DNA from 2 places in the Sporosarcina sp. 6E9 genome. Region 2 is predicted to be linked to the other one. Evidence: riboswitches for the same ligand, from Rfam matches in the RefSeq annotation. Region 2 holds a riboswitch; the other holds the start of a gene.
What was found. A riboswitch is a leader RNA that binds a small molecule or an ion and turns the genes downstream of it on or off. The one in region 2 is predicted to bind S-adenosylmethionine.
Positions count from the first base shown of each region.

Region 1: it holds a riboswitch for S-adenosylmethionine, as region 2 does, so the genes downstream of both, metK (methionine adenosyltransferase) here and J4G36_RS01300 (hypothetical protein) in region 2, are expected to answer to the same signal.

Region 1 is NZ_JAGEMN010000001.1:16,277-19,891, reverse strand. It holds gene J4G36_RS00205 (gamma carbonic anhydrase) at 20-532, shown strand; gene metK (methionine adenosyltransferase) at 602-1,798, opposite strand; SAM riboswitch class I at 1,991-2,110, opposite strand; gene pckA (phosphoenolpyruvate carboxykinase (ATP)) at 2,289-3,615, shown strand, end outside.
Region 2 is NZ_JAGEMN010000001.1:208,621-230,935, forward strand. It holds gene J4G36_RS01245 (hypothetical protein) at 1-5, opposite strand, end outside; gene J4G36_RS01250 (GIN domain-containing protein) at 385-1,107, shown strand; gene J4G36_RS01255 (universal stress protein) at 1,271-1,702, opposite strand; gene J4G36_RS01260 (AAA family ATPase) at 2,025-3,368, shown strand; gene J4G36_RS01265 (hypothetical protein) at 3,361-4,080, shown strand; gene J4G36_RS01270 (hypothetical protein) at 4,264-4,785, shown strand; partial or broken gene J4G36_RS01275 (DUF600 domain-containing protein) at 4,941-5,183, shown strand; gene menC (o-succinylbenzoate synthase) at 5,333-6,448, opposite strand; gene J4G36_RS01285 (immunity 22 family protein) at 6,742-7,128, shown strand; gene dapA (4-hydroxy-tetrahydrodipicolinate synthase) at 7,256-8,140, opposite strand; lysine riboswitch at 8,265-8,442, opposite strand; gene J4G36_RS01295 (nucleoside deaminase) at 8,641-9,129, shown strand; SAM riboswitch class I at 9,191-9,290, shown strand; gene J4G36_RS01300 (hypothetical protein) at 9,366-9,644, shown strand; gene J4G36_RS01305 (LacI family DNA-binding transcriptional regulator) at 10,206-11,237, shown strand; gene J4G36_RS01310 (SDR family NAD(P)-dependent oxidoreductase) at 11,293-12,069, shown strand; gene J4G36_RS01315 (iron-containing alcohol dehydrogenase) at 12,120-13,346, shown strand; gene J4G36_RS01320 (aldehyde dehydrogenase family protein) at 13,343-14,767, shown strand; gene J4G36_RS01325 (cupin domain-containing protein) at 14,804-15,424, shown strand; gene J4G36_RS01330 (alpha/beta fold hydrolase) at 15,425-16,129, shown strand; gene J4G36_RS01335 (HpcH/HpaI aldolase family protein) at 16,222-16,986, shown strand; gene J4G36_RS01340 (amidase) at 17,010-18,365, shown strand; gene J4G36_RS01345 (ABC transporter substrate-binding protein) at 18,486-19,829, shown strand; gene J4G36_RS01350 (carbohydrate ABC transporter permease) at 19,955-20,833, shown strand; gene J4G36_RS01355 (carbohydrate ABC transporter permease) at 20,908-21,699, shown strand; gene J4G36_RS01360 (ester cyclase) at 21,806-22,315, shown strand, end outside.

The sequences.
Region 1 (3,615 bases), 200 kb from region 2:
GGAAAAGAGGAGAAAATATTTGATTTACCCTTATAAAGATAAAACACCAAATATCGATCCATCAGTTTTCATCGCAGATTACGCAGCAATTACGGGGGATGTGACGATCGGCGCTGAATCGAGCGTATGGTTTAACACCGTCATTCGCGGCGACGTATCACCCGTTATCATTGGAAAAAAAGTTAGCATCCAAGATTTAAGTTGCCTTCATCAAAGCCCAAAGTTTCCACTGATTATTGAAGACGAAGTAACAATAGGACACCAAGTAACACTACATAGTTGCACAATAAGAAAAGGCGCGCTGATCGGCATGGGTTCAATTATTTTAGACGGGGCCGAAATCGGCGAAGGTGCATTCATCGGAGCCGGCAGTTTAGTGCCACCAGGAAAAAAGATTCCTCCAAACATGTTAGCACTCGGCTCCCCAGCAAAAGTCGTCCGCGAATTAAATGACGAAGACCGGGCGGATATGGCGCGCGTTGTAAGAGAGTACGCTGAAAAAGGACAGTATTATAAGCGGTTGCAGAAATAAATTTTTTCTTCCTGCACACCAATATAAAAAAGCGTTAGAAGTGGGACATCCCCGCTTCTAACGCTTTTCTTATTTATTAGCTAGTTCTTTCAAAGCTTCAGCTTTATCAGTTTGTTCCCACGGAAGATCAATATCCGTACGGCCAAAGTGACCATAAGCAGCTGTTTGTTTGTAAATCGGACGACGAAGGTCAAGCATTTTAATAATGCCGGCTGGACGAAGGTCGAATAACTCACGAACAACTTCGACAAGTTTGCTCTCTTCTACTGTGCTTGTTCCGAATGTATTAATCGAAATCGATACAGGCTGTGCAACACCGATCGCGTAAGCAAGTTGAACTTCACAACTATCGGCGAGACCTGCCGCAACGATGTTTTTCGCAACATAACGTGCCGCATAAGAAGCTGAACGGTCAACTTTTGTCGCATCTTTTCCAGAAAATGCGCCCCCGCCGTGACGCGCATATCCGCCGTATGTATCGACAATGATTTTGCGTCCCGTAAGTCCTGCATCACCTTGTGGGCCGCCAATAACAAAACGTCCTGTTGGATTGATGAAATATTTAGTATCTGCATCTATTAAATCCGCTGGTACAATCGGTTCAATTACGTATTTTTTAATATCTTGCTGAATTTGTTCAAGCGTTACTTCCGGATCATGTTGAGTTGAAATAACGATTGTGTCTATTCGTAATGGTTTATTGTCTTCATCATATTCTACAGTCACTTGTGTCTTGCCATCTGGACGTAAATACGAAAGAATTTCTTCTTTTCGCACTCTCGCCAGCTCTTTTGAAAGCTTATGTGACATACTAATCGGAAGCGGCATGAGTTCCGGTGTTTCATTGCAAGCATATCCGAACATTAGTCCTTGATCTCCTGCGCCAATTGACTCGATGTCTTCATCGGACATTGAACCTTCACGGTCCTCAAGTGCCTGGTCTACACCAGCAGCGATATCTGCTGATTGTTCGTCAATTGCAGTTAATACTGCAGAAGTTTCCCAATCAAAACCAAACTTCGCACGAGTATAACCTATTTCTTTTACGGTTTCTCGAACTACTTTTGGAATATCAACATATGTTGTCGTTGTAATTTCACCAGCAACAAGAACGAGCCCTGTTGTGATGGTCGTTTCACATGCGACACGTGCATTTGGATCTTCTGCTAAAATTGCATCCAGAATGGCATCAGAAATCTGATCACACATTTTGTCCGGATGTCCCTCTGTCACTGATTCTGACGTAAACAGACGGCGGTTTGTCATATTATTTCCTCCTTATATCCTACGAGATTGATACGGTACTCATTTTCCCATGTCAAGCCCCAAATCATACAGGGGAATGGCTTTCATCACCATTACGAGCTTTGCACACGAGGATAAAGGGTAAACATATTTAAAAAAGCCTTTCACTCACGTTTTTACATGAGGAAAGGCGTAATTTCAAAGCACCCTTCACTCTTATCATCCAAGGAGTTTCACCTTGCATCAGGTTTAGCACCTTTGCATGAACATTATAGGTTCATGCAGGTTGCCGGGTTTCATAGGGACTGCCCCTCCACCAGCTCGGGATAAGAGTATCCGTTCAATAGTACATTTTACGAAACTGTATCAAATAAGTCAAATTTCTTTATTATTTGTAGTTGCACTTCTAAGTAGTATAGTTTATTATTTTAAATGTGTTATACTAATTAATGAATGTGATGACAAACCACCCTTAATCATGGGACTAACTTAAAAAGGACGGGACAAATCTATGATTTCAGCGAAAATTGGTAACGAGCTTATGAATCTTCTATCTGGCAGCAACGTGAATGTACAACTTTCAGTTCCACAACTAGTGGAAAAAGCAATTTCACGTGGTGAGGCTCTATTAACTGCAGATGGTGCAGTAACGGCGCAGACAGGAAAATATACGGGTCGTTCTCCCAAAGACAAGTACATCGTTGAAGAAGCTTCTTCAAAAGATAAAATCGATTGGGGAGCTGTAAACCGTCCAATCTCTGCAGAAATTTTTGATTCATTATATGAAAAAGTAATTTCCTATTTACAATTAAAAGATGAACTATTTGTTTTCAAAGGATTTGCCGGTGCGGATCACGCATCTCGTCTTTCAATTCAAGTCGTTAATGAATATGCTTGGCATAACTTGTTTGTCCATCAATTATTTATACGACCGACTCAAGAAGAACTTGAAACGCATGATGCACAATTCACAATCATCTCGGCACCAACATTTAAAGCAGACCCAGAAGTCGACGGAACGGACTCTGAAACTTTCATCATCGTTAACATGGAAAAGCGTATTATTCTGATTGGCGGTACTGAATATGCTGGTGAAATGAAGAAATCCATTTTCTCCATTATGAACTATCTGCTTCCTGAAAACGGTATCATGCCGATGCATTGTTCAGCTAACGTTGGTGAAGATGGCGACGTCGCATTGTTCTTTGGCCTTTCCGGCACCGGGAAAACGACACTTTCCGCGGATGCGAATCGTAAACTAATTGGTGACGATGAGCACGGTTGGTCCGATAATGGGGTCTTTAATATTGAAGGCGGTTGCTATGCGAAATGCATTAATTTATCGGGGGAAAAAGAACCTGAAATATTTGGTGCGATTCGTTTTGGTTCGGTATTAGAAAACGTAGTTGTTGATCCGGTAACGCGGATCCCTGATTATGACAACGGTTCATTAACGGAGAATACACGTGCAGCTTATCCAATCGAAAACATTGATAATATCGTTTCACCATCTGTCGCAGGACACCCAAACACAATTGTCTTCCTGACAGCGGACGCGTTCGGCGTACTACCGCCAATTTCAAAATTAACGAAAGAACAAGCGATGTATCATTTCCTTAGCGGCTTCACATCGAAACTCGCTGGAACTGAACGCGGCGTCACATCACCAGAAGCCACATTCTCAACTTGCTTTGGTTCACCTTTCCTTCCATTACATGCAACAGTTTACGCTGAAATGCTTGGAAAGAAAATTGACGTTCACGGCGCACAAGTATTTCTTGTAAACACGGGTTGGACCGGCGGCGAATACGGCGTAGGAAAGCGTATGGAATTGAAAT
Region 2 (22,315 bases):
CCCATAGAATATCACCTTCCCTGAATCAATGATCATAAGTCTACTATAACGGATAGAATGTCATTTCGTAAAATATTTGAAGAGTTTATGAAGTAAAACTAAATAGATTCGAAATTGTTTAGGTAATTATTCATAAAAAAGGTCAGGTGCTTTTTATTTCTAATTAATGAAACTAATCGTTTGTTAAAGCGTATTAAGAGTGATGACGTGTCTAGCAATTCTGAAAGTTATGGGAGTGAGGGGGATGTATGAAAAGATTAGTCGTATTGAAAGTGGGAAAGACGGAAAGGTTTGTAAAAGGGGAGTATAGATGAATTATTACGACGAAAGGGAGAGTTTTGTCACTATGTAAATTAAGTGATGAACTTGCTAAGGTGTAAAACCATGAAAAAATATAAAAACAGACTCTTAATTATGATGGTTATTATTACTGTTTTGTTAACAGCATGTTCTAAGGCTGATGCTAATCCTAAGGTAGGTATGGGGAGTTACTCTGTTTCAATAAACAAGGTGAAAAATAAGAAGTCCAAACCAGTAGGAGATATCGTATTTGATAAAGATCTTGGTGAAATGTACAAAGTAACTGGAACTGATGCTAAATTTATTTCAGTCTCAGTAGATGAAGGTGAAAAAACGATTAAGATAACCAGTGATAAAAGGAATCTAAATACAGGCGGCAATCTGGTTATTAAATTGGGGGTTCCAATAGATTCAATTTATGTCGATCAAGGTAATTTTAATTTGGAAATTGTTGTTGATTCTATCGAGAAGTTTAAGGGGGTATTTGAATCGGCAATCAGTGGTGAAATTAGAAGTGAAGGTGTAGGGGAATTCAATTTAGATCTTTTAGGTGCGGGCAATATAACATTATCGGGAAATGCAGAATTCGCTAATATCCTTGTAAAAGGCTCTTCTATACTTCATGGAAAGGAAATGGAGGTAAAGGATATGACAATTAAACTAGAAGGAGCTGGGATTAGTAGTGTATATGCTTCCAATAGTTTAGATGCAACGGTAGAAGGAATAGGGGGGATAAATTACAGTGGAAATCCAGAAACGGTGACTAAGAAGGTAAATGGAATCGGGTTTATAAGAAAAGCCAATTAGGGAGGGCGGTTGAAGAATCTTATGTCTAATAGCAGCCATCCAACCACCAATGTTTAGAGATGGCTTTACTTGCATAAAGCGCAAAAGGGATATCGACTGTATAACACTTTGTCGATACCCTTTTTAACTGGAGATATAAAAAGCACACAGCACTTTACATAGATCAATCAGTACGGGCAATCATAACATCACATGCAGCTGTTTGAACGACATACTGCGATACAGAGCCGAGGAAGAAATGTTCGGCATCTTTTATGCTAGTTACACCGCACACGATTAAATCAGCATTTACTAAGGAAGCAAGCTCTTCGGCGATCAACTTTTTAGGAGAACCGTGTTTGATTAGCACTTCAATGTTTGTAATACCTTCATCCAAAGCAATTGATTGATAACGATTTAGTAGGTTTTCTGACAGTTGCTTTTCTCGTTCAAAAGCTGGGAAATCATTTTCTAGAATCAAATATGAATTGATGACATAGGCGATATGTAACATTGACCCGTGGTTAAGTTTTGCAATCTCGATTGATTTTCTAAAAGCATTTTCAGCTTCTTTTGAACCATCTACGGCGACTAGAATGTTTTTATAATCATTCATTTTCCCTATCTCCTTTTCAATCCCGATTGAAAGATAATTGAGCATCATTTCTGCTTCGAGTAAGGTCGATACAATGGTGAAAAAATTGAAGACTTAGTATACTCTCATTTAATCATATTCCGGGATGGAACGGAAGCCATTGGAACAGATTAATGTGACAATAAAAAGTTGAATTCTAAGTGTTAGTTACCCGCGGGAGAAGTTATTCAGTCTATTTACTAACATGGCATAAAATGAGAAGGGGATATGAATAACTTATCGCCTTCGAGCCATATTAACTAGTAAAAGTTCAAATTCCCTACCTATTAGAGGAGTGTTCGGCATGACAAGTATCATCAGAGTCATCCATGTAGAAATTACGAATCTGAAAAATGTAAGAAAAGGTGTGTTTCATACAAATTCACATTTCGGTCTGTTGGAGAAAGCAGACGTCATTGGGTTTTATGGACAAAACGGTTCTGGAAAAACAGCGGCTGTGGAAGCGTTTAATTTGTTACAGGTTTTATTGTCAGCTCGTCATGATGCCTCACTTCCAAAACTTAGATCTAACTTACTTTATTTTAATGAAAAAGCCATTGGGTTGGTGTTCCGATTCATTGTAGAAAATCGATTTGGTGAATTCTTTGTTGACTATCGCGTTACTTTATCGCCTGGGAGAACAAAATACCAAGTCATAGAAGAAGAAGTCGCATACCGAGAAAATAAGGAAGATACGTCTTTTAAATCTCTAATTTCAAAGAATGAAAATGGGATTTTGATTCGAAATAAAAAAGTTGAGGAAATGAATGAAGCAGAACGAATCTCAGTGATGGTCGCGAAACGAATGGCTGTTAGTAACGCCACCTCATTTGTGTTCCGGGAAGAATTAAGGGAAGTATTTGAAGGTTTATTGGAAGCGTATGAAATTGAGCTGGTGAAAAATCTTTCGATTGATTTTAATAGAGATTTACACGTCATTGACACAGTTCAATATGGTTTGCTCATTGCGAATCTAGTGATGCCTTTCAGCGTTCATTTGGAAAAGAAGCGCGGATCTATCCCCTATGAGATGCAAGACATGATGGTGCTACCGTTGGATTTGTTTGAAACGCTTGACCAAGTGGTAAGTCAAACGAATATTGTGTTGCAGACCATTATTCCAGGTCTTCAAATAAAGATTAGGCAGATCAATAAGCAAACGTTAAGTGATGGAAATGAAGGCGTTCGTTTCGAGTTTCTTTCAAGAAAAGGAGAAATCGAACTGCCGCTACGGAGTGAATCGGAAGGTACGTTGAAGATTATTTCTATTTTAAGCACGCTCATTGCTGTCTACAACAATCCGAATGCATGTGTTGTCATTGATGAGCTTGACGCGGGTATTTTTGAGTATTTACTCGGCGAAATACTGGAAGTTTTAAATGAAAATGCGATGGGGCAGCTATTTTTCACTTCACATAATTTACGTATCGTAGAGGTGCTGCCAATTCAAAACTTATGGTTTACGACGCTTAACGAAAACGATAGATATCACCAATTAAAAGGCGTTGAGAGGTTAAGCAATGCACGCGACGTTTATTTACGCGCCGTGCAATTAGGCGGTCAAGAAGAAGCAATCTATGCGGAGACAAACTTGTATGATATTAAAACAGCGTTCAGAAAAGCGGGGATTGCACATGACAATGAATAGAAAGAAAGTCGTGTTGTTAATTGTCGAAGGCAGCTGCGAGGAGGTCTTGTTAAACAATCGGTTACGTGACCAATTTAATCAGTATCATATTCGTTTTCATATACATCATGGGGACATTTTATACGATTTGAGTAAACCAGACGAACCCATCAAGTCTGTCATTGGGAAAACGATAAAAGAATTTATGATGAAAAGTAAATTTCGTCCGGAAGATGTATTTTGTGTGCTACATATTATTGATATGGATGGATGTTTTATTCCAGAAGAGGCAATTGTCATTGATGAAACCCAGAAAGAATTAACGGTTTACCATCAGGATAAAATTACAGTTCCGCATGACAAACAAAAAAAGCAGATTGCGGCCAGAAATCTTGAAAGGGGCAAGAATATCAATGCGATGAAAGCATTAGACACAATCCTTTCTGATGAAATCAATTACCGGATGTTCTATTTTTCAAGAAATTTAGAACATGTTTTATTTAACGACGCGAATCCAGAAAAAGGCGCGAAGTATCCCGAAGTAGAACAGTTTGCTGAACAGTTACAAATGCCGATTGAAGAATTTTTACGCGAATTGATGCCGCCAGTAACTGGAGGCGATCCATATTTTGAAAGTTGGGGGATGATTTCACAAAGTGTGGCTTCCTTAGAACAATATAGCAATGTGCCTTTACTATTTGAATATGTTCACTCGCAATCTGAGCAACTTTGAACACGATTAGGAGCGTTTTCGATTAAACAGGTGTTCGCTAACTTTTAGCGATCGTCTGTTTTTTGTTTTTTAATCAAGGAAAGCGAGCAAGGTATGATGGTTTAGTAATTCTTGCGTCAGCGATTTAACCCTATCTTAACCTTCGGCTCATAAACTAATAGAAAATGGGTAGGAGGTCAAATTATGTTGAAACGAACATTTTACATGTTTGGAGCATTATCGATGGTCTGGTTGCTTCTGTCAGGTTGCATGAAAACGTTTGTTCCGCAAGAAATAGTAGAAAAAGTTCATGAACCTGACAAGAAAGTACCTGTAGATACTCAAGAAAAAAGTGATGAAGTGGATTTTGAGGGACTTGTGGAGCGAGAAACAGAAGTTCAAGATTTTCCTGAATGGTTGCCGCGACCAAGCGAATTTATAGTGATTCTGGATATGGACGGAGGAGCAATGCGGTCTGTCGTTTTGGAGGCGTCGGAGGCTGATATTCCGGCAATGGTTGCCCGCTTTAATAAAGAAATCGCAGCTATTGATCCTGATGGGATTTTAGCGGAAGAAGTGGATGAGGATACCGGCCTTTATTCTGCATTTGGTCAAATTAGTTATGGCGATTACTTAGTCATGATATCAATCGGTGAATACGAACCTGGTGGTGCATTAGTAGACGGCAATAAAGGGTCAGTTACTTACCAAATTTTTGATTTTTAGTCATACTTCTAACTGAATTACTAGATCTTGAAACCTTGATTGGCAATTTGTCTTTTAAGAGGATAAGATATATTTTTGGATTCATGATATAGAACCAGAGGGTGAGATAGGGAATGTGTTTACCCTTGCATATTTAGTGGGTTGCAAGCAGATATAAAGTATATCTATATGGATCATGTGAAGAAGGTATGATATCGAGCAGTTTCTTTTATTTAATAAATAATAAATGTGTAGAGTCTCATAAAGTGAATGATGCGGTGGGGAATGGAAACGAACGACTTGATGTGTCTACAGAACGACAGTTTACGGTATTAAATATCATAAATGATGATATCGAAAAAATTGAAGAATTGTGCAAGGAGTACGGAAGAGATATGCCAACAGAGTTGAAATTAATTCAGATGAAGGGCAACTTGCCAGAAGATTTGTTAATAATGCATTCTTAATGACTCAAAGACCAAGTTTCACTGTGTCGCAATCGGGCGCGATTCCTTTGTAAAGATCTGCGCCCATTTCGAGTAGGGGAGATTAGCGCCACACTTCAAAATTAAGCATTGTATTTAAAGGTGAGTTTTTCAGTTGTATGTTTTAACACCTCTTCCATATCTACTTCATAACCAATTCCTAAGCCTTCTGGTACTTTAAGTCTGCCGTTTTCAACAACTACCTCAGGTTTTATAATGTCTTTATGCCAATACCTTGAGGAAGCTGCCGTGTCTCCTGGTAATATGAAATTATCTAAAGATGTAATCGCAATATTATGTGCACGTCCAACGCCTGACTCAAGCATTCCGCCGCACCATAATGGGATATTATTTTCCTGGCATAAATCATGAATTTTCTTCGCTTGCGTTAAGCCTCCGACTCTTCCAATCTTTATATTTATTATTTTACAGCTTCCCAGTTCGATCGCTTGTCTAGCGTCATCATAAGAATAGATACTTTCGTCAAGACAGAAGGGGGTATCGATTTCTTTTTGTAATTTTGCATGATCGATTAAATCCCCAGCTGTTAATGGCTGCTCAATCATCATCAAGTTGAATTGATCAAGTTTTTTTAATGTTTCCACGTCTTTTAATGTATAGGCAGAATTCGCATCTACCATTAAAGAGATATCGGGAAACTTTTGCCTAATGCTATCTACAATTTGAATGTCTTTGCCGGGGGCTATTTTCACTTTAATTCGTCGATAATTTTCATCGACTCTTTCTTGAATATTCGTGAGTAAATCATTTATATTCTTTTCAATCCCTAGACTTATCCCAACTTCAATTGAAGATTTTTTGCCACCCAATACTTGGGCGAGTGACAGATTATTTTCTTTCGCGTATAAGTCCCATATCGCGCCTTCTATGGATGATTTGGCTAGATGATTGCGTTTAAATGGTTTAAAGAGTTTTTCTAAGTCGTCCGGATGTTCAATGTCGTTATTAAGAACGATTGGGATAAGAAATTTTTCCAACATGAGTAGACTAGCATCTGTGAATTCTTCAATGTATAGGGGTTCTTTCATTGTCACGCATTCGCCCCAGCCGGTAATCCCATTGTCGCTTTTCACTTCAACTAATGCAAACTCTCTCAGTTGCTGCGTACCAAAGCTTGTGGTAAATGGATGTCGCATGTTCATTGTCATTTTGTACACATTGACTTCAGTAATCTTCATAAATATATCTCCTTTTTAATTTGTATGATCCGAGGAAATGACCAATCGTGTCATGTTTTTTACTCCAAACATTAAAGAGCTATAATTGGAATGTAGTAGGGAGCAAAAAAGAACTAGATACATTATATTTATTCACTAATTCTCGGTTTTGTACCTTGGTTAAGTGAGATCCCCAAGATAGTTATGGCAATGAACGACTAAAGCAAGTGCAAAAAGTAGTTGTAAGGGTATTGGTAAATAGGTGTGGGGGAATCCTGCGGTTCTGATGTAGCACTAGAGGGTGGAGGTAGCTTATGCAAAAGGAAGGGTTTGTCTCATTATGGGGAGGGAAAGCCAATTCTTCAGTGGAATTGGAAAAATTACTAGAAATATTTTATACAGAGAAAGGCGATTTTATTCCATCAAAGTTTGCACAAAGTTTTGGTATTAAGAGGTATGACGATGCTATTAGAGAAGCTGAATTTCACGATGTGGGAGATAACCTACTTAGTCGGCTTTTAGAGGGGTTTTCTTATGATGAAGTTATAATACCTAAGTTTTTGATAGTCTGTAATGACAGATTACAAGAAAAATACAATGTGGTTATTCTATTATATGACTTTAAATATGAAGGAAATAATAAAGAAACCATAATTAATAACAGTAAATTTAAGTTTTTGGGTTCCGTAGAATATATGTAATTTAGATTCATACCTCATTTGGCATTCTGAGGTTTTTCCTCTTATACAGTTCAGTAGTACCAGTCACTCAAACATGAAATGCTGTGTGACTGGCATTTTATTTATAATAAAAATACTTTGAGTTTTATCAGATTGTCGCTTCTTCAAAGCAGTTTATAGCGTGTTTCAGTGAAAGCAATTGTTCTTCATTCAACGGAATCATTGGTAAGCGCGTACTGCCAACTGGGATCCCTTTTAAATTTAGAGCTGCTTTTACAGGTGATGGGCTTGGGGCAGCAAAGAGTGCGTTCATTGCCGGCACGAGTTTTCTATGATCCCTAGCTGCTTGTTCAATATAGCCTCTATTAAAATGCTGAATCATTGTTTGCATTTCATTTCCTAATATATGAGATGCGACCGATACTACGCCTGCTCCGCCGATGGCTAGTACTGGAATTGTTAAGCTGTCGTCACCGCTGTATAAAGAAAAAGTTCTCGGTGTCCGCTCAATTATTTCAGACATCGCATCTAAATCGCCGCTTGCATCTTTGATAGCTACAATATTTGGAATTTCCGATAGACGAACGACTGTATCGACATCGATGCTGGCAGCCGATCGCCCAGGTACGTTATAAAGCATAATTGGTAAAGTAGTGGTTGATGCAATTGTTTTAAAATGTTGGAAAAGTCCTTCTTGACATGGCTTGTTATAGTAAGGCGTCACAAGCATTACCGCATCGACACCCGTTTCATCCGCTAATCTTGTTAATTGTACGGATGCTCTTGTGTCATTCGAACCGGTTCCGGCAATAACCGGCACTCTGCCATTCACTGTTTCTACTGTGAATTTGAATAATTTTACTTTTTCCTCGGTCGTTAAAGTTGGAGATTCTCCAGTCGTACCTGACACGACTAAACTATCCGTTCCATTCTCAATTAAATGTTCTATTAAGTTTCTTGTGGCTTCTAAATCGATTTCTCCTTGCCTGTCAAAAGGCGTCACCATAGCTGTTGCAATTTGTCCGAAATTCATTCTTTCTCCACATCCTATCAATTATTTTGTTGATCAAACAGAGGGAGAAGGGCATTTTGCAAATGAATGCAAAAAAGCAACAACGAGGGCTCGTTGTTGCTCTGAAATAATCATTTATTTCATTGCATGAGATAGCCCTCCATATAGTTTCCTATATGACAATCCTGGACTTATTCAACCCAGAACCAGCTTCGAGACAATAAGGTTCTCTCCACTTCGGCAAATTCCCCTTTTCACAACCTTCACTGGATCCTATTATCCTCAAGTTGTGTACTAATGGTTTTTGCGCCTCTATCCTTATTTCAAGTTTGAAATAAGAGTATGTTTAATTACTACGACTCTACATGTAATCTTGTGAATTTGCAAGTGAAATAGAGTTGCAATTTTCAATACGTTATACTTGGCACTTCAAAAATATCTAATGTTATACTTGAATTTACATGGTGATTCGCTCCTGCTAATTTGTGGCAATCAAAAAAACACTACTAGGAGGATTATTTATGATAAATGATACAGACTTGAAGCATCTACGACGTTGCATCGAACTAGCGAACGTAGCGCTAGAAAAAGGTGACGAGCCATTTGGTTCGGTACTGGTGTCAGCTAACGGGGATGTGCTTGCAGAAGATCATAACCACGTTGGAAGTGGTGATCACACACAACACCCAGAATTTGCTTTGGCACGCTGGGCAGCCGAGAATATGACGATGGAAGATCGAGAGCAGGCGACAGTGTACACTTCGGGTGAACATTGCCCAATGTGTGCTGCGGCCCACGGTTGGGTCGGTTTAGGTCGAATTGTATATGTCAGCTCGTCCAAACAACTGGTCCAGTGGTTGAGCGAAATGGGGGTTGACGTAGCGCAATCGCGCGTTCGTAATCTGGCGATTGAAGATGTTATTCGTGATACTAGAGTAGATGGGCCGGTTCCTGAACTCGCGGAGGAAGTTCGCGAACTCCACCGTCAGTTTTACGCGGGGAAACGTTAAATCCCAATTGACAGAAAACTCCGGTTGTGGTATACTCCAAGGAACTAAATAATAAACTCTTAACTTATTGAGAGAGATGGAGGGAATTGGCCCGACGAAGTCTCAGCAACCTGCCAGGTGGTAAGGTGCTAAATCCAACAGGGGAACCTGAATGATGAGGAGAAATTTTTGTATGCAAACTCTTCTCTCTACTGGGAAGAGTTTTTTATTTAGAAAAAATTTCTGGAGGGTTTTTAATGAAAAAATTACAACAGTTATATGCGGAACGTGAACGATTAAAAGGTCGAGAGGCAACTGGAGTTGCGGGTGCGATGTTAAGGCATCAAAAGATTTCACAAGTAGAGAAAGAAATCGCTTATTACGAACTTGGTGACAGTATCTCTAGGGCAGAAATACAGGAAGAGTTGGCGGAAATTGAATCGTTGCAAGCAGAAATTGACCGTTTAACTGCAGTAGTTACTGAAAGAAGACGTATCTTAAAAACGAGTGTATTTGGTGGTCACGCTGCGATTTAATGGTTAGCTAAACATCTACAGATTCGATATATTATCGAAAAATGAAGGTTTTTTAACATAGAAATGAATTATTGCTATTCGTTTATCGGATTATGGCTATCAATTATTTTCAATAGGTCATACAATTTGATGATCCTGATTTTCCAATAGCTAGGGAACTATTTAATTTACTTTATCAGCAATTCTCTAGATTAAACGGAGCAGCCATTTGTAACGCACAGAAATAGATGAGTCAATTGTATATTTCGACAAAACAAACCCGTAAATGTTAGTAGGAGTCTAACGTTTATGGGGGTTTAATTTAGGTGTTTTTATAAAATGATAAAACAATGAATAGAGGTCGAGGTGTATTTGAGAAAAGTTTAATTATTAATTGGAGACGCCGTAATAAGAGTAGTGGGAATTATTGAAATGCACCCATACGAAAGCCCTATTTTTAGATATATTAGAGTAAATAATAAATTCTGACTTGTAACACATTGTGCGGTGTGTTAAATTAATTAACAATATCGTTTTTGAATCCGCATTCAAAAATTAAATATTAAGATGGGGTCATACAAAATGAAAGAAAGAGTAAATGCATATGATGTGGCAAAACGGGCAGGGGTTTCCCAATCAACTGTTTCCAGAGTATTGAATAATTATTCGCATGTGAAAAAGTCAACGAGAGAAAGGGTTCTTGCTGCGGTAGATGAACTAGGTTTCACACCGGACGAAATTGCAAGAAGTTTAGCGAATAATAAAACGCGGACAATAGGTTTAATCGTAGGAAATATTTCAAACCCCTTTTACGCTGAAACTGCGCATATTATCTTAAGAGAAGCAAGAGATTATGATTATGATGTAATCATTGTGGATACTGATTCAGATGAAAGTAGTTTTGACCGATCAATCCAAACATTAATTGGAAAACGTGTTGATGGAATTATTGTTGCATCTGTGAGAAAAGATAATAAAAAGATTAGTGAGTTATTTAAGTTGAATTTCCCGATAATTTGTTACAATCGAAAAGTTGATGACGATAGGAATACAAACTTTGTTGTAGTAGACAATAAACAGGGAGCTAAAATGGCTGTGAATCATTTAATCCAGCTAAATCATCAAAGAATTGCTTACATTTCGGGCCCTTGTACATATTCTACTTTTAATGATCGGTTTCTTGGTTACCAGTCTGCTCTAAAAGAAAATGGAATCGATTATGATAAACGCTTGGTCTATCAAAACGAACTTTCTTTTGATAAGGTATTTCAGTTTTCACTGGATTTAATGCGGAATCAAAATCGACCTACAAGTTTTTTTGCTTCTACGGACCATATCGCACTAGCAGTAATGGATGCCGCTGCACAGAATGGCCTTCATATACCGTACGACATATCGATTATCGGATTCGACAACATAGATATAGCAAGTAGTCCCTATATTGGTCTAAGTACAATTTCTCAACAAAAGAAAAAGATGGCGTCATTAGTATTAAAAGAACTAATAGCGATAATTGATAAGAAGAGTGATCAATTAATACAAATTACCTTAGAGCCAGAACTACTAATTCGAAAATCAACAGGAATGAATACTCAAATTAGGAATAATAGATAATGAAATGTTTTTACTAGGTTCAGTTAGTAAAGGTGAGTAAGGAGGAAGTTTAACCATGGGTAGATTTAATATACAATCCTACTTCGATTTAACTGATCAGACAGCGATTGTAACAGGTGCAAGCAAAGGAATTGGAAGAGAAATCGCCCTATTATTGGCAGATTGCGGTGCAAACATTGCTTTAATAGCAAGGAATAAAGAAGAATTAGAAGATGTTTCTCGCGAGATTGAAAAGTTAGGAAGAAAGTCTTTGCCAATAACACTTGATTTAACAAATACGAATGAAATCGAAGAAGTGATAAATCGTATTTACAAACATTTTGGGAGAATTGATATATTAATTAACAATGCAGGAATAAATATTCCCGAGCCGGCTGAAGAAGTTACTATTGAAAACTGGGATTTAATTATGAATATCAATTTAAAAAGCGTTTTCTTTACTACTAAAGCCGTAGGTAAGTATATGAAAGAGCGCGACAGAGGAAAAATAATTAATATGTCTTCTCAGATGGCGTTTGTCGGTTATTACAATAGAAGTGCCTATTCAACAAGTAAAGGTGGAATTACCCAACTAACGAAAGCGCTTGCAATCGAGTGGGCTCCCAACAATATCAATGTGAATGCATTAGCACCGACTTTTATTGAAACACCAATGACAAAAGCAATGTTTGAAGATCAAGCGTTTAAAGATGAAGTGTTAAATAGAATTCCTCTTGGAAGACTAGCTAAAACAGAAGATCTTTTCGGAGCCATTATTTATTTGGCTTCAAATGCATCAGATATGGTTACTGGTCAAACTTTAATTGTTGATGGAGGTTGGACTGTTTGGTGATTAATTTTAACGCATTTTGAATGCGCATTCAAAAAAAGGGGGGAAATGAAATGGTTAAGATACATACTGATGTAAAGCTAGGAAACGATAAGGAATATAACTTTCAAGATTTTAGAAGTCCAGGTGTGCTTCGCTTTGGAAATGGAGCAATATCATCTATTAAAGAAGAAATTGAAAAGTTAAAGGTGAAAAAAGTTTGTATTATTAGTGACAAAGGACTTGAAAGAGTAGGGCTAGTCCAAAAAGTTATTAATCTTCTAGATCCGATTGGAATTACTATTACTACATTTACTGAATTAGAAGGCGAGCCTTCTTTTCAGCTGGTTGAGCAAGCATCCAAGATGGTAAAAGAAAAACAATGCGATTTAGTTATAGGAATTGGTGGTGGGAGCGCTTTAGATGTTGCCAAAGTAGCTGCTGCATTAGGGGATAAAGAGGAATTAATACCTTATTTAAGCGGAGCTCAAACGATAGAGGGTCGTAATATACATTGTATCTTATTACCGACAACATCTGGCACGGGCTCGGAGGTAACAATGAATGCTATTTTTGGCGATAAAGAACAAGGGGTGAAGAGAGGTATTGTCAGTCCTGCTCTGTTACCTGATATAGCAATTATTGATCCGGAATTAACAATTTCCTGCCCGCCAACAGTCACAGCTGCATCCGGTATAGATGCTTTTACACACGCGCTTGAATCGTATATATCAGTAAATGCGACTCCGTTGACAAAGATTTACGCTGAAAAGGCTATGAAACTATTTCCAATTTATATTACAAAAGCGGTTCATAATGGAGTAGATATTGAGGCACGAAGTGGTATGAGTTGGGTCAGTGTCCTTGCGGGAGTAACACTTGCGAACGCAGGAGTTGGAGCGGTTCATGCACTCGCGTATCCATTGGGAGGAACATATAGCATTGAACACGGAGTAGCAAATGCGTTGTTAATGCCATTTGTATTTAAGGTTATTGGAAAGACATGTGTAAATGAAATGGTAAACGTTGCATCATTTTTACAGTTAGGAGATTTTAGTAGTAATCGATATCAAGCATTAGATACCGTTGTTGATTACCTATTTGGCTTACTTGAAGAACTCAATTTACCTACATCTCTTAAAGAATTGGATGTTACCGAAGAATCGCTGCCATTATTAGCAGAACAAGCGTCAAAAGTGAATCGACTTCTTGCAAATACGCCATATCGGCTGTCACAAGAAAAAATCTTGGCAATCTATAAAAATGCTTATAACGGGAACGTAGGTGAATTTGAATCATGACTTTTGAAAAAAAATTATTTATCAATGGTGTTTGGCAAAGCGGCAAGAATTTTTATGATTTAAAATCTCCATTTAATGGGGAAGTACTGGGACGAATCCCAATGGCGGATAAAAACGATGTTTATAAAGCGATTGACAGTGCTAATGCGGCGAAACTACAAATGAGACGATTGTCAGCTTTAGAACGTTCGGAAATTTTAGAAGGAGTGGCACTGGAATTTGAAAAAAGGTTCGAAGAATGTGCACAAGTTTTGGTGAAAGAAAATGCTAAGCCGATAAAATATGCAAGAGCAGAAGTCCAAAGAACAATCGAAACGTATAAATTTGCTGCTGAAGAAGCGAAACGAATTGGAGGAGAGACCGTACCATTGGATGCGGCAAAGGGTGGTAAGGGTCGTTTTGGTTTTACTAAAAGAGAACCCGTAGGTGTCATAGCTGCTATCACTCCATTTAATTTTCCATTTAACCTAGTTGCTCATAAGTTGGGACCTGCATTTGCCGCTGGAAATACAGTTGTACTTAAACCTGCTTCGCAGACGCCACTTAGCGCTATATTGACTGCAGAAATATTTGAAAAGGCGGGACTTCCACCAGGAGCATTAAATCTAGTCATTGGAAAAGGAGGCGAGATTGGTGATCTGCTAGTTACTCACCCTGATGTGAAATTGGTTACTTTTACTGGTAGTTTCGAGGTAGGTTTAAAAATAAAACAGTTAGCTGGATTGAAAAAAGTTATTCTTGAACTCGGTTCTAACTCAGCGGTTGTTATAGATAGCGCAGATAACATTGTGGATGTTGCGAAACGCTGTGTTGAAGGAGCTTTCTCGTATTCAGGACAGGTTTGTATTTCAATACAACGTATTTTTATCCATGAAACTTTGCTAGATGACTTTATGAAAAGTTTCATAGAACTGACGGGTGAATTGAAAATTGGTGATCCCAAAGAAATTGAAACGGATCTTTCCGCATTGATTCACGAGAAAGAGGCTATACGAGTAGAGGAATGGTTAGAGGATGCAAGAAGGTTCGGCGCAAACATTATCTGTGGAGGTAAACGACAAGGTGCAGTTTTAGAACCAACTGTTATCACCGATGTAGATTCAAGTCTCTCAATTTCATGTCATGAGGCATTTGCTCCGATTGTTACAGTGAACCCCTACTCAGATTGGGATGAAGCAATAAATCAGGTAAATGATTCTCAATATGGACTTCAAGCTGGTGTCTATACGACAAATGTTGATAAAGCCTTTGATGCTGTCGAAAAATTAGAAGTCGGTGGTGTTATTATCAATGATATTCCAACCTTTAGAGTTGATCAAATGCCTTATGGTGGTATAAAAAACAGTGGCACAGGTCGAGAGGGTATTAAGTATTCGATTGAAGAAATGTCTGACTTAAAACTAGCTATATTCACACTATAACAACAAAAAACACGAAATTTAAAAGGAGAATATAAAATGACGAATGAGCAGAAAGAAAAAAAATTAGTAACAAATGAAGAGATGGAAAATAATTGGATTGTGCGTTTTGACAAATTAAAGTCTAAAGGAATTCCTTTGACATTTATAGATAGTATTATACCAGGTCATCAACGGATTAATTATACATTAATTGGAGATACGGCAAGTGAAAATGATGATTTTACACCCGAAATAACGGAGCCACACGGTTTTCAATTAGGGATGGTTAAAGCGCCAAAAGGAAATGGTCCAGCTTATCATACGCATGATTATATTGAATCATTTCTTCCACTATCAGGAAGATGGCGCTTCTACTGGGGAAATAGTCCAGATGAGATCGAAGGGGAAACAATAATTGAAGCTTGGGATTTGATATCATTACCACCTGGTTTATGGAGAGGATTTGAAAATATTAGTGATGAAGATTCTTGGATATTTGCTGTATTGGAACAGCATGAAGTATTTGAAGGGAAAGATCCTTATTGGTCACCTAAAGTAATCAAAGAAGCGGCAAAACATGGCTTCAAGGCAGATGAATTTGGGAAAATGATCAAACCTGATAACTTTAAAGATTTAGAAAAGGAAATAGCTGATAAGTTGAAAATGGGAGAGAAATAAATGTCGAAAAGAATACCACTAATATTCTTGCCAGGGACATTATGTGATGCAAGGCTATGGCAGTATCAGATGGAATCATTGGAAGGTATTGCTGATATTACTGTAGGGAATATTTCTCGGAAAGATTCAATCAAAGCTTTAGCAATGGATGTTTTGTCAGAAGCACCTCAGGAATTTGCACTTGCAGGTTTGTCCCTAGGAGGAATAGTTGCCCTAGAAATAATGCGAATAGCTCCCGAAAGAGTTACGAAGTTGGCACTTCTTGATACAAACCCATATCCTCCGAAGATTGAACAAAGGAGGATATGGGATAGATATTTTGAAATGATCACTAATAATCAATTTATGGATATTACTAAAAAACATCTGTTACCAGTTTTAATCCATCCGGATCAACAAAACGACAAGGAATTAGTTTCCGTCATTTTACGAATGGCAGAAACAGTTGGAGAAGAGGCTTACATCAACCAGTTAAAAGCCGTGATGAATAGAAATGATCAAACTTCTATTTTACCTACTATTTCTTGTCCTACAACGATTATTGTTGGAAAAGAAGATCAGATATGCCCGGTACACATGTCGGTATATATGGCTACCACAATTCCAGGTTCGAATATAAAAATTATTGAAAATGCAGGTCATTTGATTACGCTTGAGCAACCTGAAATTGTGAATAAATATTTAAGAGAGTGGCTTCTGACATAGTAGCTCGCTGCTGATAATTATTTACACATAAATGTTGCAAGTAAACTGCTTCGGTTCCTATCAGAAACCATTTTATAAAAGGGGTATTTAATATGTGTAATACAATAAAAGAAAAAATACAAAATGGTCAAAAAGTTACGGGGATTTTCATAGGAATCTATTCGCCTGCGATTGTTGAAATGTGCGGATATGCAGGTTTTGATTTTATCGTCATTGACGATGAGCATGGTGCTTTCAGTTATAGTGAACTTGAAAATATGATCCGAACTGCTGAATTAGTAAATTTAGCACCGGTTGTACGTGTATCTTATGATGATGCGAGTATACAGAAAGCTTTAGATCGAGGTGCTGTAGGCATCCAAGTTCCCATGGTCAGTACAAAAGAAGAAGCAATCCAGGTTGTTAATAAGGCGAAATTTCCTCCTCTAGGAAATAGAGGGGTTGCGTATTCACATCGCGCCGCGAGGTATGGAAAAGATACGGGACAAAAATTTATAGAGCAATCAAATGATGAAGTATTAGTTGCTGTGCACGTTGAAACGAGAGAAGCAGTTGAAAACTTTGAAGAGATTATGAATGTAGAAGGTATTGATATCGCATTTTTAGGTACAACAGATCTATCCGTTAACATGGGCTATCCAGATGGTCCTCAACATCAAGATGTACAAGAAGCCATTGCACTTGTTTATGAAAAAGCAAGAGAACTAGAAGTTCCCATAGGAACAGTTGCAGGAAATGAAAGCATGGCACGACAAGCGTTTGAGTCAGGTTCAGTATATGTAGTCGCGGTTGGGACAACGATGATTGCCAATACTTTTTCAACTTTTATCAAATCGGTAGATGCGTCTAAAGAATAGATATATTTGAGGAGGATTGGCAAATGATCACTTCGATCAAGAATTTGGTGCTTGGGTATGAAAAAAAACTGTTTTCTCCAACTGAAATCACAGAATGGTATCTAAAGAGAATTAGAAATTTGGATTCGGAGATTCACTCATACATCACAATAACGGAAGAAACAGCTCTTCAACAGGCAAAAAAAGCAGAAGCTAAAATGAATGCCGGGATTGTCGGAAGGTTGTTAGGGGTTCCAATTTCATATAAAGATTCAATCGATACAAAAGGTATATTAACTACAAACGGATCAAGAGTTGATGCAAAACGAGTCCCAAATAAAAATGCTGATATTGTTTCAGTGCTAGAACAAGAAGGTACCATTTTACTAGGGAAAAATAATATGTATGAGTATGGAGCAGGAATTGATTCTAAAAATCCGTACTTTGGTGACATAGTCAACCCATGGAATCCCAAAAAGACAGCCGGTGGCTCAAGTAGTGGTTCAGCGGTGGCAATAGCTACGAATTTAAGTTTAGCATCTATCGGGACTGATACATCTGGATCAATTCGAGTACCAGCATCTTGTTGTGGTGTAATAGGAATAAAACCAACAAAAAAGCTCATGAGTATGAAGGGGATGATGCCCTTGTCGTGGACGCTGGATCATGCTGGAATAATCACAAGTAATATTGAAGACACAGCGATTATTCTTCAAACGCTTTATGGAATACATTACTCTAAAGATTTTTCACCTGAATTAGTAGGTGTTCGAATAGGTATACCGTCAGATTATTTTAATGAAAATATCGATAATAAAGTAAAAACAATGTATGAAAAAGCAATCCAGCAAATGGTTGAACTAGGAGCTACATTGGTAGAAGTTAACACTTCTTTTTTAGAGGATGTAGTTAGCGTCTCTAGGACAATTGGAACTTCTGAAATGGGGATTGTTCATCAAGAAAGTTATTCTACTAATAGTCATCTATATAGTGAGGAAATGATAAAGACTTTCAAGAAGGGGCACGCTATTTCGTCATTTGATTATTTAAATGCTTTGCAGAGAAAATCTGAATGGTCGTATAAAGTATCTGAATTATTTTCGCTAGTAGATGTAATAGTTACACCGACAATGCCTATTGTCACACCAGATTCTGATGCAAAAGAAGAGGTATTTGAAAACGAATCAATAGGGGATTGTATGGTCCGTTTTACAAATATTTTTAATATTACAGGACATCCCGCATTATCATTACCAACTTCCGACAAAATTGAGGGAACACCGTTTGGTTTACAGATTATCGCAGATTATCATCGAGAAGATCAATTACTTAATGTTGGATATGCTTATGAACAGTATGCTTTAAATTCTTTGTATGCTGATAGACAATTTTTGTTTTGAGTATAAAGGAAGAAGCGTAAATAATTTCTCCCTTCTATCTATATAAGGAAATATATTCTCACAAAAATATTCAATCTCAATCATGTAATGGCTATCCAAAAATTGAAAAGGGGTTGTTGAATGATGAAATACAACAAAATTTTTCGTCTATTCACAGTAATGGTCTTGAGTTTATCTCTGATAATCGCTGGATGTAGCAATGTAGGAAAAGAAGAAGCGGATGTAAAAGGAAAAACAGTTAAAGTACTGTTATCTGCAGGTGATGTAGGTCAGTTTAATTCTTGGAAAGCCAGAAGTAGCGTTTTTTCAGAGGAAACAGGAATTAAAGTTGAGTTTATTGAGACGCCATATGAAAATTTACTTGAAAATATTACTTCTGATGGAATTGCGAATGGCGGAGCCTATGATTTAGTAGTCTTTCTAGATTCAATGGGTTCATCTGTAACACAATTTCTAGAGCCTCTTGACGATTATGCAGCTAAGGATGAATTCAATATAGACCGATGGCCATCATCTATACTGGAACTTTCAACGTTCGATGATAAATTATATAGTCTTCCAGTTCGAGCGCATGTTCAAATGCTATTTTACCGACAGGACATATTTGACAAGCTTAACTTAACTGCGCCAACGACTTGGAAAGAATTTGAAAATGCCAGCAAGATAATTACTGAACAAACAGATATGGCGGGAGTTGTCCCTTATTACGGTGCTGGAAATAACGGACAGAACTTATTTATGTGGACATCATATCTTTGGAGCAACGGCGGTGAAATTTTTAATGAGGACATGAAACCAATATTTAATAGTGTGGAAGGATTAGAGGCTACCCAGCGTTATTTAGATCTTCTTATAAAGGACAAAGTTGCGCCTGGTGGATCCGTCACATTTGGAGAACAAGACTCAAGAACCTATTTCAAACAAGGTAAGGCCGCAATGTGGCTTGGTTGGTGGTGGGTATATTCTGAGTTTAATAATCAAGAGTCGGCCGCACCTGAAGTTGCAGGAAATGTTAATTATGCCCCAGTTCCCGGTTGGGAAGGAAAAGAAGCTTCGTCTAATGTTAGTACATTCCCAATTGCAATGATGAAAGGTTCTAAAAACAAAGACGCTGCATGGGAAGTATTAAAATGGATTTCAGAACCAGAAGAAGAACTTGATATTGTAACAAAAACATGGAAAGACGAAATTCCTTCCAAAGAAGCATCTACTGTAATTACACAAATAGACAACCTACAAAATGAAGAACTGAATAATTTATCAAATAATTTTTATTCTGTTGGTGCAGAAGGTTTTGAGAGTGCAAAAACGCTACCAAAAATAAAGGAATGGCCTCAAGTAGCAGATATTTTAAGTTCAGCTATCTCAAAAATGGCAACAGGAAAACCGGTGGAGGAAACATTAAACGACGCTGCGGATCAAGTTGAAAAGTTGCTTGATAACGCTGGATATTATGAAAAATAACATTTAATAGATTGGTTGCCTTGTCCATTTATAAATGGCTAGGCAACCAATAAATAATGAATAAACCAGCTTATCGGAGTTTAGAAGCGAAATGCATTTTTAACTTTATGAAAGGGCGACTGAAAATGAAAAATAGACTTTTCAAATATAGTTTGTTAGCCCCGGCATTAATCCTTATTGCTGCAACAACGTTTTATCCATTAATGCGCTCTTTTTGGATAAGTCTTCATGAGTGGGATTTAAAAGAATCCACGGAAATAGGTAGCTTTGTCGGGGTGAACAATTACCTTCGTGCATTTTCAGATATACAATTTTGGCATAGTGTGGGAGTAACATTTATTTTTGCAACAAGTACAGTCCTTTTAACGTTAACACTAAGTATCATCGTGGCCCTTTTACTGAGTAAAGATAAAAAATATCTATCATATATAAGAGCCGTGTTAATCATTCCATTCGCTATGAGTCCCGCATTAATTGGTTATTCATGGAGATTTATGCTTAATTCCGATTATGGGTTGTTTGATAAGATTATTGGTATTCTTATCCCCCCTCTGTCGGACATTGTTTGGCTAGGGACAAGTACGACGGCAATGCTTGCACTCATATCAGTTGTCGTTTGGATTTGGCTCCCTTTTATGAGTCTTATGTTTATTAGTGGGTTGATTGGTATGCCTGAAGAAGTCTTCGAAGCCGCAAAAGTGGATGGAGCAAATACTTTACATATCATTTTTAAAATCACATTACCAATGCTAAGACCAATTATTCTAATTGCATCTATTTTAATGGTCATGTTTACATTAAAAGCTTTTGATCCGGTAGTCACGCTAACTCATGGAGGGCCTGGTAATTCAACGGAAGTGCTAAATTACTTCATTTACAAAACTGGTTTTCGTTATTTTGATATGGGTTATTCAGCTGCCCTTGGTTACATTCTGGCGTTTATCACAATCATATTTGTTTTTGTGTACATGAGGAAATTGGCAAAAGGAGATGATTGGAATTGATAAATAATGTAATGACATATTTTAAATCTACTTCACCCAGGAACAAAAAAAGTTTACCAAGACTCCTTACTGTATTGGAATTATTATGTGTCATTCTCGTAATCATCTTCCTGTTTTTACCTATTGTTTGGATTTTTATCACTGCCTTTAAACCAGATGCTGCCACCTATACGACAAGCGTTATTTTTAAAGCGACATTGGATAACTTTAAGACAGTTTTTGGATCAAGTTTTAATCTTGGAAAATATTATTCAAATAGCCTGATTGTTGTACTTGTAACATTGCTAATTACAATACCGATAAGTATTCTTGCGTCTTATAGTTTATCGCGGTTCAAAATGAAAGGGAAACAATTCTTTATGTTTGCAATCCTGGCGACACAGTTTATTCCGCTAATTGTTAACGTAATTCCCTTTTTTATTATGTTTAGAGAATGGGGACTACTTGACACAACGCTTGCCCTAATTATTGTAAATCTTGGTCATACAATACCCTATGCGATTTGGCTAACAAAGGGGTTTATTGACCGAATACCAGTCGATATTGAAGAAGCGGCATCAATTGACGGGGCTAATCGGCTTCAAGTTTTATGGCGAATTCTTTTACCACTTGCAATGCCAGGTATTATTACCGCGACTGTTTTTTGTTTCGTGATAACTTGGAATGAATTCATGTTTGCACTAGTTTTGACTCAGCAAGAAGCTGTCACTTTACCAGTTGCCTTATCCTTTTTTACAGGTGAAAAAGGTGTAATGTGGAATCAAATGGCAGCGGCAGGAATTATCTTTGTGTTACCTACAATCATTTTTATGCTGCTTGTTAGAAAACAATTTGTTTTAGGTATGACATCAGGTGGTGTCAAATAACGTTAAGACATTATAACTTGCTATTCACTTTCTCCCGAATTTAAAGAACTACCAGTGTTGAATAAAGAATTATAACATTAAATTATATTATAAAAGGATGGTTATCATGACTGAAGAAAAAAATGTAGCTACAAAAGAAATGCCTAAAGAAAAAAACACAAATTTACCTCAGAGGACCGTATCACGACCTAAGCAATCAAATTTTATTTTTTATGCAGATGCTGATGACGTAAATATGATTGATTCAAAAGATGATTACGATTATATCAATATTAAAAAAGATGAACAACGGAAACAAAGTATGAAAGGTTTTAATCCGGAGTATAACAACATCGTAGATTACATCGTAAAGATTACACGACAAATTTGGAAAGAAAAAGATATTGGCTTGATCTATGATACGTATAGTACAGGTGTCACCGTTCATAAAGGCTTAGTGAATACGCATGGAGTAAATGAAGTTATTTCAGGAACATTACAAACTTTGCATGCTTTCCCGGATAGAAAAGGCTTGGGATGGAGTGTAATCTGGTCTGGCGATGACAAAAATGGATTTTTCACTTCCCATAGAGGCCGTTCGGTTGCTACAAATACAGGCGACAGTTTATATGGACCG